DNA from 2 places in the Butyrivibrio sp. VCB2001 genome. Region 2 is predicted to be linked to the other one. Evidence: predicted binding sites of a transcription regulator. Region 2 holds the regulator's gene; the other holds the start of a gene.

Region 1 (4,583 bases), on a different contig from region 2:
TTACAGCCTCTGTCAGCTGGCCACCTTCTTCATATCCGACATATCCGGGAGGTGCTCCGATGAGTCTGGACACGGAGAACTTCTCCATGTACTCACTCATATCAATTCTGACCATGTTGTTCTCATCATCAAAGAGCGCCTGTGCCAGCGACTTGGCAAGCTCTGTCTTACCTACACCTGTAGGTCCCAGGAACAGGAATGAACCAATTGGCTTACTTGGGTCCTTGATGCCTGCCTTAGATCTCATGATTGCCTCAGAAACCTTGGTTACAGCATCATCCTGACCGATGACACGATGATGAAGTTCATCTGCCAGATGCAGAGTCTTGTTCCTCTCACTCTCAGTCAGTTTATTTACAGGAATGCCTGTCCATCTGCTGATGATACCTGCGATTTCCTCATCGGAAACTCTCTCATGCACAAGCGAAGTCTCATTCTCGCCGGCCTTAGCTGCCTCCTCAGCCTCCTCCAACTGCTTCTTAAGAGCAGGGAGCTTAGCATACTGAAGCTCTCCGGCCTTCTCATAATCGCCGTTTCTCTGGGCAATGGCAATCTCTGAATTGATGGTATCTATCTGCTCACGCATTGCAGCAAGCTTATCAACCGCCTGCTTCTCATTGTCCCACTGAGCCTTCCTGGTGTCGAACTCCTCACGCAGCTCCGAAAGCTCTTTCTGCAAATTCTTAAGGCGCTCAATGCTTAAGGAATCATCCTCCTTCTTAAGAGCCGCCTCCTCGATCTGCATCTGCATGATCTTACGGTTCATCTCATCAAGCTCCGCAGGCATTGAATCCATCTCGGTCTTGATAAGCGCACACGCCTCATCCACCAGGTCTATAGCCTTATCCGGAAGGAACCTGTCCGAAATATATCTATTCGAAAGAACCGCAGCGCTCACCAGAGCAGAGTCCATGATCTTAACTCCGTGAAAGACCTCGTACCTCTCCTTAAGGCCCCTCAAAATACTGATGGTATCCTCAACGGTAGGCTCATCCACCATAACCGGCTGGAAACGTCTCTCAAGGGCCGCATCCTTCTCGATGTACTGCCTGTACTCGTTCAGCGTCGTTGCACCGATACAGTGGAGCTCGCCCCTTGCCAGCATAGGCTTAAGCATGTTGCCCGCATCCATTGCGCCGTCGGTCTTACCTGCGCCAACGATCAAATGCAGCTCATCTATGAAAAGAATGATCTCACCATCCGACTGTTTTACATCCTCAAGGACAGCCTTGAGCCTCTCCTCAAACTCGCCCCTGTACTTAGCTCCTGCCACCAGAGCGCCCATATCAAGGGAAAAGATCTTTTTGTCCTTGAGCGCTGTCGGAACATCGCCACTGGCTATTCTCTGAGCAAGTGCTTCTACAACCGCAGTCTTACCAACACCGGGCTCACCGATGAGCACAGGGTTGTTCTTAGTCTTCCTGGACAAAATCCTGATGACATTACGGATCTCAGTATCTCTGCCAATTACCGGATCAAGCTTCTGACGTCTGGCCTTCTCAACCAGCTCTGTTCCGTATTTGTTCAGAGTATCATAGGTAGCCTCCGGATTATCCGTTGTTACGTTTCTGTTGCCACGAACCTCGGACAGCACCTGAAGGAATCTGTTCCTGTCAATTCCGAACTGCGCCAAAAGCTCTTTTACCGCCTTGTTAGGCTTCTTGATGATCGCCATGAACAGATGCTCAACGGAAACATAGGAATCTCCAAGCGCCTTGGCCTCATCCTCAGCGGACAGCAGCGCCTTGTTAAGATCTGCGCCGATATACGGCTGGCCTCCGGATACCTTGGTTCTCTTGCCGATAGCCTCTTCTATCCTCATGATAAAAGACCTTGTGTCGACCCCCATACGCTCTACAAGCTTGGCAATTAAGCTATCCTCAATTGTCATGAGAGAATATAGAAGGTGTTCCTGTTCAATTTCCTGATTGCCGTACTCAACCGCAACCTTCTCACAGTTCTGCACGGCTTCAATTGATTTCTGGGTAAACTTCTGTATATTCATAAACACTCCTCTCCGCAGGCAAAACAAATTTCCTGCTCTGTGTTTGTTGTTCTATTCTTTGTATAACACAAATTAGCACTCTCGTCAAGAGAGTGCTAATCATATTTTTCCATATTTTCGGCATCAGTCAGTCCTTCCCTTTAACCATCGGCACAACAGATCCGCCATAAGGAATAACATAAACCTTCTTGTCCGTAAAATCAACGCCCTTTACAAACTCCGCAGCATCCGTATAAGCCTCCATCCCCATAGGCCCTGTCGTATCCCCGTCAATAGTGGTGAGGATCCTGCACTCACCCTTCCTCAGGTTCTCGACAGTCAGGTAAAAGATAAATCCGCCGATGGTGAAGTCTGCACGAAGAGCCTCATCGAGTCTGCCTTCTTTAAGAGGCGCAAGCCATGCTGTGTAGTCCGGAGCTCCGCACCCTTCCGGGCACTTGCAGAGCCAGAGCATCTGTCCGCCTTCCTTCATGGCCCTCATTCCGTTGAGCATGCCCTTGCAGCCCTGGTACAGGTTCATGTCCTTGGGCGCTCCGCCGCTGCTGACGATGACAATGTCAGCTTCCTCGTCGATCCACTTCTCGTAACACTTCTTTTGGAAAAGACAGCTCTCCTTCCACGCTTCGTACAGGTCTCCGCCAAAGAGTCCGCTGTACCTGCCACTTGTAGCAACCACGATATTGATTCCGTAAGTCACTTCCACCAGAGCCGCAGCTTCGTTCATGTCCTCGTTGATAGGATTATTATCCAAAAGAGCGCATCCAACCCTAGGGTCTGAATGAGCAAGCTTGGGATCCAGCGCCCTCTGATGGTTCTGCCTTATGGTCTGTCTTGAAGCAACTCCCGGAAGGATGTTCTTTCTTCCGCCGCCAAAGCCTGCCATCATGTGATGAACAGTTCCTCCGACCACGATAACTTTCCTGCCAACAACCAAAGGATTGACGCGCACATCTGTGCCTCTTGAAGTCTGTCCGACAAGTACACATTCATCGTCGCAGTCGTGATCAACAACCGTAACATTCCGATACATATAGGAGCCTGCGATTATCTCTTTTTCTTGTTCAGAAGATTTCCTGTGAGTACCAAGTGCGATTAGCACGCAGATATTTTCAAAAGGAACAGCACAAGTATCATGAAGATAATGCCCAAGAAGAGTCACTATATCTCCCTGGTGCATCCAGCTCCTGGTGATGTCTGAAACCACAATCGTAATCTCATCACCGGCAGAAATCTTCTCACGTAGCGGAGCAGAAGCAATCGCTCCATCCTCAATGCATGCTCTGAAAGCCTCATTAACATCCTCTATTTCAGGCATCGGATCCGGGTTCAAAAACTCAATGGACTTCGCACCCTTGATCTCAATATCCACCACTTCAGTTCCGTATTTCAAACTAACAGATTTATCCATAACTTTCTCTCACTCACAAAACAGTTTTAAAAACAACAACAGCCACTATAAGCGTAACCAGCACCAGAACAGTGACCACATCCCTTGCAGCAAACGGATACTCCTTGTAACCGCTCTTATAGCCCCTGAGTTCAAACCCTCTCATCTCAGCAGACATGGCAGATACATCTACCTTCTTAAGACTTGATACCAAAAGAGGCACACACAGCGGTGCAATAAGTCCCAGTTTCCTGAAGATGTTTTTTGTATCAAAGTCCACGCCTCTTGCCTTCTGTGCATCCTGAATGTCGTGGAACTCAGTTGCAAATATCGGCACAAACCTGAATGCAGTAGTAACAATAAACGCATATCTGTAAGGCAGATGGAGCCTCTTAACAAGCGCGTTACACAGATCATTCATCCTTGTGATCGCGAACAACAGCATCAGCGGAAGCATCGCTGCGATAACTCTAAGTGACAAGAGCAGCGCGCTCTTAAGGCCGCCGGTCGTAAACAGCACCACGCCTCCGATCACCAGAAGGGGACTTCCGTCTCTTACGAAAAAGAGCTGTATCACGAACATAATAAGTCCCAGGATCATCAGGTTTCTCGTAAGGAAAAGAGCTCTCTTAAAAAGCCCGGCTGTTGCAGAAATCAAGATCATCGCCACGATAAACAAAACTTCCGCAAAAACATTCTCACACAGTATTGCTGCGATTCCATACATAAAAGCCGCAGCCAGTTTGGTCACGGGATTTAACTTATGAAGAAAGCTATCTCCCGGCACATAGTTCAAAAGATTCATAACGCGCCTCCCTTCTGAGCTTTACCTCGAAGGGCGTCAAGCATCTCTTCAATAGTAAACACATCCTTAAACTCATCCCCAAAGCGAAGCGCCAGCTCAGGAATCTGCGCTGGGAGTACCCTGGCCTTTTTGAGGACGTCGACATTTTTCATCATCTCTTTTGTAGGACCCTGTCCCAGAATCTCGCCGTGGTTGAGTACGATGACACTCTTTGCATAGGACTGAACCAGCTCCATATCATGACTGACCATAAGAACTGTTACACCCTTTTCCACATTGAGCCTTGTGACATAATCCATGATGCGGATACACTCAAGGTAATCAAGTCCTGTCGTAGGCTCATCGAGAATAAGAAGCTCGGGCTCACAGGCGATCACTCCCGCAAG
Region 2 (7,271 bases):
GTTGATGATTCTCTTTACCTCAAGACCTGCAATCTTACCTGCGTCCTTAGTAGCCTGACGCTGAGCATCATTGAAGTAAGCAGGAACTGTGATAACTGCCTCTGTAACCTTTTCGCCGAGATACTGTTCTGCATCAGCCTTCAGCTTCTGAAGGATCATAGCTGAAATCTGCTGAGGTGAATACTTCTTGCCGTCGATTGTACGGCCGTGATCTGTACCCATATCTCTCTTGATTGATGAGATTGTGTTCTCAGCATTTGTTACTGCCTGACGCTTAGCAGGCTCGCCGACGATTCTCTCGCCGTTCTTTGTGAAAGCAACGATTGAAGGTGTTGTTCTAGCGCCTTCTGCGTTAGCGATAACGGTGGGCTTACCACCTTCCATAACTGCTACGCAGCTATTAGTTGTACCAAGGTCGATACCAATAATCTTACTCATTTCTTTTTCCTCCGTTTATTATAATAAGATTCTGTATTTACTAAGTTATTGTGCTACAGCCACCATGCTGTGTCTGAGCACTGTATCATGGAACATGTATCCCTTCTGAAGCTCCTGGGCAACGATTCCGGATTCGTATTCCTGGGATTCCACCTGCATTACTGCATTGTGGAGGTTTGGATCAAACTCTTTTCCAACCGCTTCTATTGGGGTTACTCCGAGATCTTCAAGCTGCTTGATGAGCTGCTTGTAAATCTTGTTCATGCCGTCTGCAAAAGCTCCGTCTTTCTCAGCCTCGGGAACTGCTGCAAGACCTCTTTCAAAGTTATCTACTACAGGAAGGAGCTTCTCAAGGACATTGCCCTGACCAAGTTCGAACTGCTGTGATTTCTCTTTGTCGGTTCTCTTCCTGAAGTTCTCAAACTCCGCCATCTGTCTCAGGACTTTGTCGTTAAGTTCATCGATCTTTTCCTGAAGCGGATTCTTCTTTTCTTTTTTATTCTCTTCTTTTTCTACAGTAGCCTCTTTTTCAGCATCATCTTTTTCCTCCTGTGAATCAGGTGTCTGTGCTGTTTCTTTCTCTTTGGCTTCCTCTTCAAGTTCTTCCATGATGTTCTCAAGAACTTCTTCTTTTTTCTTTTCCTCAGCTGATTTAGCCTTGGAAGAAGCCTTCTTCTTATCTTCGCTCAATTCAAATTGCCTCCTTAAAGCTTATGGGATCTAATCCCTTTTATATAGATCATCAAGTGCATGACGCATATTCTTAAGCGTCGTTATAACCTTGTCGTAATCCATTCTCTTGGGTCCGATGATTCCTACGGTACCCTTCATGCCATCACCAAGCTCGTACGTTGCGGTAACAACGCTGCAGTCCTTCATGGACTGGATCGGTGTCTCGTTTCCGATGTAGACCTGGATTCCGGTCTCTTCATGGTCAGAGGAGAGTGTGTCCTCAACGATACTCGAAAGGTCCTTGGTATCCTCAAAGGTGCTGATGAGCTCGCTGGCCTTGGCCGAATCCGTAAGCTCAGGATACTTAAAGAAGTTCATCGTACCGCTGGTATATATCTGAAGGTCGTCATCTGCTGTTATTGATTCTGCAGCTGCATCGATGACGTTTCCGATGATCTCACTGTGAATTCCGGCTTCCTGCTTGACTGCTGCGATAAGTCCAAGGTTAATGTCCTCTACAGCAAGTCCGTCCAGCCTTGTATTCATGAGAATGTTAAGCTTGAGCATTGTTGCGTCATCAAGTTCCTCTTCAACAGGAATGATCTTGTTCTTAATGACGTTTCCTTCTATGACGATGGTCGCCAGAAGGTGCTCTGCATCAACCTTGGAAATCTGGATGAACTTGAGCTTGTTCTTGCGGATCTGAGGTGCTGAGATCATTGTGGCGTAGTTGGTATCAACCGCAAGGGTCTTGGCCACCTGCTTAAGGAGGTTCTCAAGCTTCTCTTCCTTATCAAGAAGCATCTCCTTCATGTTCTCAACTTCCTGTTCCTTGTCCCTGAGCATCTCATCTACATAGACTCTGTAGCCCTGGTCGGAAGGAATTCTTCCCGCAGAAGTGTGGGGCTGAATTATAAGTCCCATCTCCTCAAGATCTGCCATCTCATTTCTGATGGTGGCTGAACTCAAGTTAAGATCAGTATCCTTGGAAATAGTCCTTGATCCGACAGGCTCTCCTGTCTCAAGGTAGTTCCTTACTATTGCATGTAGTATGGTTCTCTTTCTCTCATCAAGTTCCAAGTCTGTACCCCTTCCTCTGTCTCCGGATTTCATTGAAAGGCTTTTGTTTTGAGTTGTTAGCACTCAACTCATTCGAGTGCTAACATCTTCTCTGTAACATAAAATATCACTCGCGGGAACTAATGTCAACCTTCTAAATGTTAAATATGGATAAAAAAACAGCAGGCACTGAAAGTGTCTGCTGTCTGTAGTCTCATTATATAAGAGAATGATCAAAGATCGATTCTGCCCTGTACCTTGTCATCAACAACGTAGTAAGCTGCATTCTCTTCAGGCTTTACATAAACGCTGAGCTTCTTCATAGCGTCTACATCTCCGCCCATATCGTACTTGTAGTTGTTCTTAGCGTTTGTAACGATTGTATCGTATGTAACGTTTCTGTCACCATACTGAAGAACGATGTTAGTCTTAACTTCTGTTGTTGCTGCTGCCTTCTTAGCTGCAGGCTTCTTAGCTGCTGTAGCTTTCTTAGCAGGTGCTGCCTTCTTTGCAGGTGCTGCTTTCTTTGTCTCAGCCTTCTTGGTTGTAGTAGCTTTCTTAGCTGCAGGCTTCTTAGCCTCAGTCTTCTCAGCTGCCTTCTTAGGCTCAGCCTTCTTAGCAGGTGCTGCCTTCTTTGCTGCAGGCTTCTTAGCTGCTGTAGCCTTCTTTGCAGGTGCCTTCTTCTCTTCTGCCTTTGCAGGAGCTGCCTTAACTTCTGCTGCCTTAACTTCTGCAGCTACAGGTGTCTTGATTGTTGCAACAGGCTTCTCAGCTGCATCAGTCTTCTTGATCTCTGCCATTTTTACATTTCCTCCTCAAAATCATTGTCTGATTTGTTGTAGCTCGTTAAAACAATAAAGCGATTACGAAATAGAGTTTACACTCATTATTCTGCGTTGTCAACGCATTTACAAAGTTTTAAGGACTTTTAATCCTTGATATATGCGGCATAAACAGAAACCAGTGTCAGGGAAAACAGTATTCCCGCGAGTATATCGGTGGCCCAATGCACTCCGGCCAGCATTCTTGCGCATACTCCGACTACCATCAGCACCGCAGCAGCAACAGTCAGTATTCTGACATAGCTCTTTTCGGCAAAGAGTCTTTTCCACGCGATGATGGCACTTCCGAAGACGCTGCAGATGATCAGTACATGGCTTGATGGATACGAGGTCTCAAGCTCAGTCTCTCCGGGCGGAATGATCGGTCTGTAGTTGATCGGGATCTTACTGAAAGCAACATAGATGATCGCAACCACCAGATAAAGCATTCCAAGTCCAAGGATGATCTTTCCCACTTCGGAAATGCTCTTTGTCTGCACAAGTCTTACAACGCCCATAAAAGCGAAGAATGCAACCACCAAAAACGCCAGCACCATCACCAGATCAGATATTTTGTCAAACATTTCATTATATCCCAGAAGATTTGCAACAGCTCCGTTTAATGAAGAAAAACCAACGGATGTGCCTTCCGGACCTATGGCCGCTTTGTCCACAAATGCTGTGAGAACCGAGAATATCACAGTAACCAGTAAAAGACATATCGGCTTTGTCGATGAATTTTTCTCAAACTTCAATTTAAACATCCCCTTTCGGCATTACTTGCCATATTCCTCTTTAACAAATTTTCTGAGGGCAACCATTGCTCTCTCAACCTTTTCGGTATCGATGCAGTAAGCCATTCTGAAGAACCCGGGTGCTCCGAAGCCGTCAGCCGGAACAAATACCAGATCGTACTTTAAAGCTTTTTTACAAAATGCTACTGAATCCTCTTCCAGTGCCTTGGGCATTATATAAAAGGTTCCGCCGGGCTTAACTACTGTAAAGCCAAGCTCAACAAGTGTGTCGTAGATGATGTTCATGTTGGTCTCATAAACTGAGAGATCTGCTGTAAGTGAACATACCTTGGCAACAGCCTGCTGGATTATTGAAGGAGGACAGTTGTGTCCTGTGCCTCTTGAAATCTGCCCGCACATGGGAACGATGACATCCGCACCCTCGCAGGCAGGATTAACTGCAACGTATCCGATACGCTCTCCGGGAAGTGAGAGTGACTTGGAGAATGAATAGCAGCTTAAGGTGTGATCGTAGAACTTTGAAACATAAGGTGAATCAGCACCCTTGAACACGATCTCTCTGTAAGGCTCATCTGAGAGAAGGAAAATGTTGTGACCATACTCTTTTGACTTCTCTCTTAAAATATCAGCAAGTCTCTGAAGTGTAGCAGTTGAATATGCGATACCTGACGGATTGTTAGGTGTGTTTACAAGAACTGCTGCCACGTTCTCATTTATCATCTCCAGGAACTTATCGAAGTTGATCTGAAAAGAGCTTGTATCTGCCGGAACTACACTGAGCTTACAGCCTGCGCCTGTGATGTATGGGCCGTACTCAGGGAAGTATGGTGCAAAAGCAATCATCTCATCCCCGGGCTTGGTCACTGCTCTTACTGCATGCGCAACAGCACCTGCTGCCCCGGTTGTAGGGAAGATGTGCTCCGGACCATAATTCATTCCGAATCTCTGATTCAAAGATTTTGCTATCTCTTCTTTATAAAGAGGGTTTCCAAGACTGGGTGTATAGCCATGAAGTGTCATGGTATCCTCTTCCTGAAGGAGTCTGATCATCTCATCTGTAAACTCCTTGGGAACTTCCACGCTCGGATTTCCCAGACTGAAATCAAATACGTTCTCGTATCCTACTTCTTTTCCCCTGGCAGTTGCATATTCTGAAAGCTCTCTTATTACTGACTTGGCTCCCAGCATGCTCTTGTATTGCTCGTTTATCATAGCCGTTCCTCCTAAATATATATATGGCTGTTTTCACAGACTTAGTCGTAGTATCTGTATGATTATAGCACAATGTTTAACAGTTTACATCATTAAAGTGTCATCATGCGCGTAAGTCTCCAAGCTTCTCAATAAGCGTCTCGGCATCTTCAAGAAGCTGCTTCTCGGCCTTGGTGGGGTTGGTATCCTTCTTGTACTTGTAGACAAATACCGGAATGCCGGTGCTGTGGAAGGCCATGTTTCCCTTGTAGGAGGCGATAAAGCCCGGGATCTTTCCGGGATCTATCTTGGCGCTGGGGCTGATCTTGATCTCGATACTGCCGTTTCCGCCCTTTACTTCCATGATGTAGAGCTCGTGTGCCCTTGCACGTAAAAGAGATATTCGAAGAAGGTTAAGCGCCGTCTCGGGAACTTCACCGAATCTGTCTATGAGCTCGTCCTTCATCTCATCGCATTCTGCCCCGTTCTCTATGCTTGCGATCCTCTTGTAGATCTCAAGCTTCTGATCCTCGTTTAAGATATAGTTGTCAGGAATAAAGGCGCTGACATCAAGATCAATACTTGTGCCGGGCATATCAAGGACTTCCTCGGTATCCTCGCCCTTTCTGATCTTGACCGCTTCACCAAGCATCTTGCAGTAGAGGTCGTAGCCTACTGCTGCCATGTGTCCGCTCTGCTTTTTGCCAAGGAGATTTCCTGCGCCTCTGATTTCAAGGTCCCTCATGGCGATCTTGAATCCACTGCCCAGGTCGGTAAATTCCTTTATGGCTGCAAGTCTCTTTTCCGCGACTTCCTTGAGCATCTTGTCTCTCTTATACATAAGGAAGGCATAGGCAGTCTTGTTGGATCTTCCGACACGCCCCCTTAACTGATAGAGCTGGGAAAGTCCCATCTTATCCGAGTCATGTATGATCATGGTGTTAACGTTGGGGATATCAAGTCCTGTCTCAATAATAGTAGTAGAGACAAGAACATCTATGGTTCCGTCGATGAAGTCGTACATGATCCTCTCAAGCTCCGATTCCTTCATCTGACCGTGAGCAAAGGCAACATTGGCTTCCGGCACAAGCTTCTGAATTCTGGCAGCTGTGTCAGCTATGGTGTTGACTCTGTTGTAAACATAGTAAACCTGTCCGTTTCTCGAGAGCTCTCTGACAATGGCCTCTCTCACCAGCTCGTCGTTGTACTCCATGACATAGGTCTGGATCGGAAGTCTGTCGTTGGGCGCTTCCTCAAGAACGCTCATGTCTCTGATACCAACCAGTGACATGTGAAGAGTTCTGGGGATAGGAGTAGCTGTCAGCGTCAGTACGTCAACATTCTCCTTCATGGTCTTAATCTTTTCCTTGTGGGTTACGCCAAAGCGCTGTTCCTCATCAACAATAAGAAGACCAAGGTCCTTGTATTCAATATCCTTAGACAAGAGCCTATGGGTTCCGATGACAACGTCAACAAGGCCCTTCTTAAGGTCTGTAACCGTCTTTTTCTGCTCGGCCGGTGTCCTGAATCTGGACATGAGATCAACCCTCACCGGGAATGCGCGCATTCTCTCGGAGAAGGTGTTGTAGTGCTGCTGAGCAAGGATAGTTGTGGGCACTAAAACCGCCACCTGCTTGCCGTCCTGAACCGCCTTGAAAGCTGCGCGGATAGCCACTTCTGTCTTTCCAAAGCCAACGTCTCCGCAGACAAGTCTGTCCATGATCCGGCTTGATTCCATATCTTTCTTGGTATCGTCGATGGCAGTGAGCTGATCCTCTGTCTCCTGATAAGGGAAGGCATCCTCAAACTCCTGCTGCCATACAGTGTCTTTTCCGAACTCAAAGCCCACAGCCTGCTGCCTCTTGGCATAGAGCTCCACAAGATCCTGAGCCACCTCTTCAACTGCTGCTCTGACCTTATTCTTGGTGTGGCTCCAGTCGCCGCTTCCAAGCTTGTTGAGCCTTGGCTTGTGAGCGTTCTCATCATCGCCGCCGGATGCGTACTTCTGGATGACAGAAAGACCTGTAGCCAGAACGTAGAGATTTCCGCCACCGCCATATTCAATCTTGATGTAATCCTTGACCACGTGGTCGGTTTCAATCTTCTCGATACCTCTGTAGATACCAAGGCCATGGTCCTCGTGAACAACGTAGTCACCTATCTTAAGGTCAGCAAAGTCGGAGATCTTCTCGCCGCTGTACTGGCTCTTTTTCTTTTTCTTCTTCCTTGTGTGCTCGGTGAAGATATCACTCTCCGCAATGACTGCGAACTTTATGTCAGGATACTCAAAGCCCTTCATTATCCTGCCGTAGTAGGTCATGATCTCGCCGGGCTG

Evidence for each region. Region 2 encodes HrcA, which represses chaperone genes, less so after heat shock. Its sites were predicted from a motif close to TGTTAGCACTCNNNNNNNNNGAGTGCTAACA; they were not measured.
Region 1: the regulator HrcA is predicted to act here: its motif matches at 2,076-2,106, upstream of clpB (ATP-dependent chaperone ClpB).

Annotation. Positions count from the first base shown of each region.
Region 1 is NZ_AUIZ01000004.1:184,172-188,754, forward strand. It holds gene clpB (ATP-dependent chaperone ClpB) at 1-2,005, opposite strand, end outside; gene larA (nickel-dependent lactate racemase) at 2,133-3,413, opposite strand; gene G589_RS0106920 (energy-coupling factor transporter transmembrane component T family protein) at 3,427-4,197, opposite strand; gene G589_RS0106925 (energy-coupling factor ABC transporter ATP-binding protein) at 4,194-4,583, opposite strand, start outside.
Region 2 is NZ_AUIZ01000005.1:183,005-190,275, forward strand. It holds gene dnaK (molecular chaperone DnaK) at 1-438, opposite strand, end outside; gene grpE (nucleotide exchange factor GrpE) at 484-1,128, opposite strand; gene hrcA (heat-inducible transcriptional repressor HrcA) at 1,159-2,223, opposite strand; gene G589_RS0107915 (DUF6465 family protein) at 2,403-2,969, opposite strand; gene G589_RS0107920 (phosphatase PAP2 family protein) at 3,098-3,745, opposite strand; gene G589_RS0107925 (pyridoxal phosphate-dependent aminotransferase) at 3,767-4,957, opposite strand; gene mfd (transcription-repair coupling factor) at 5,061-7,271, opposite strand, start outside.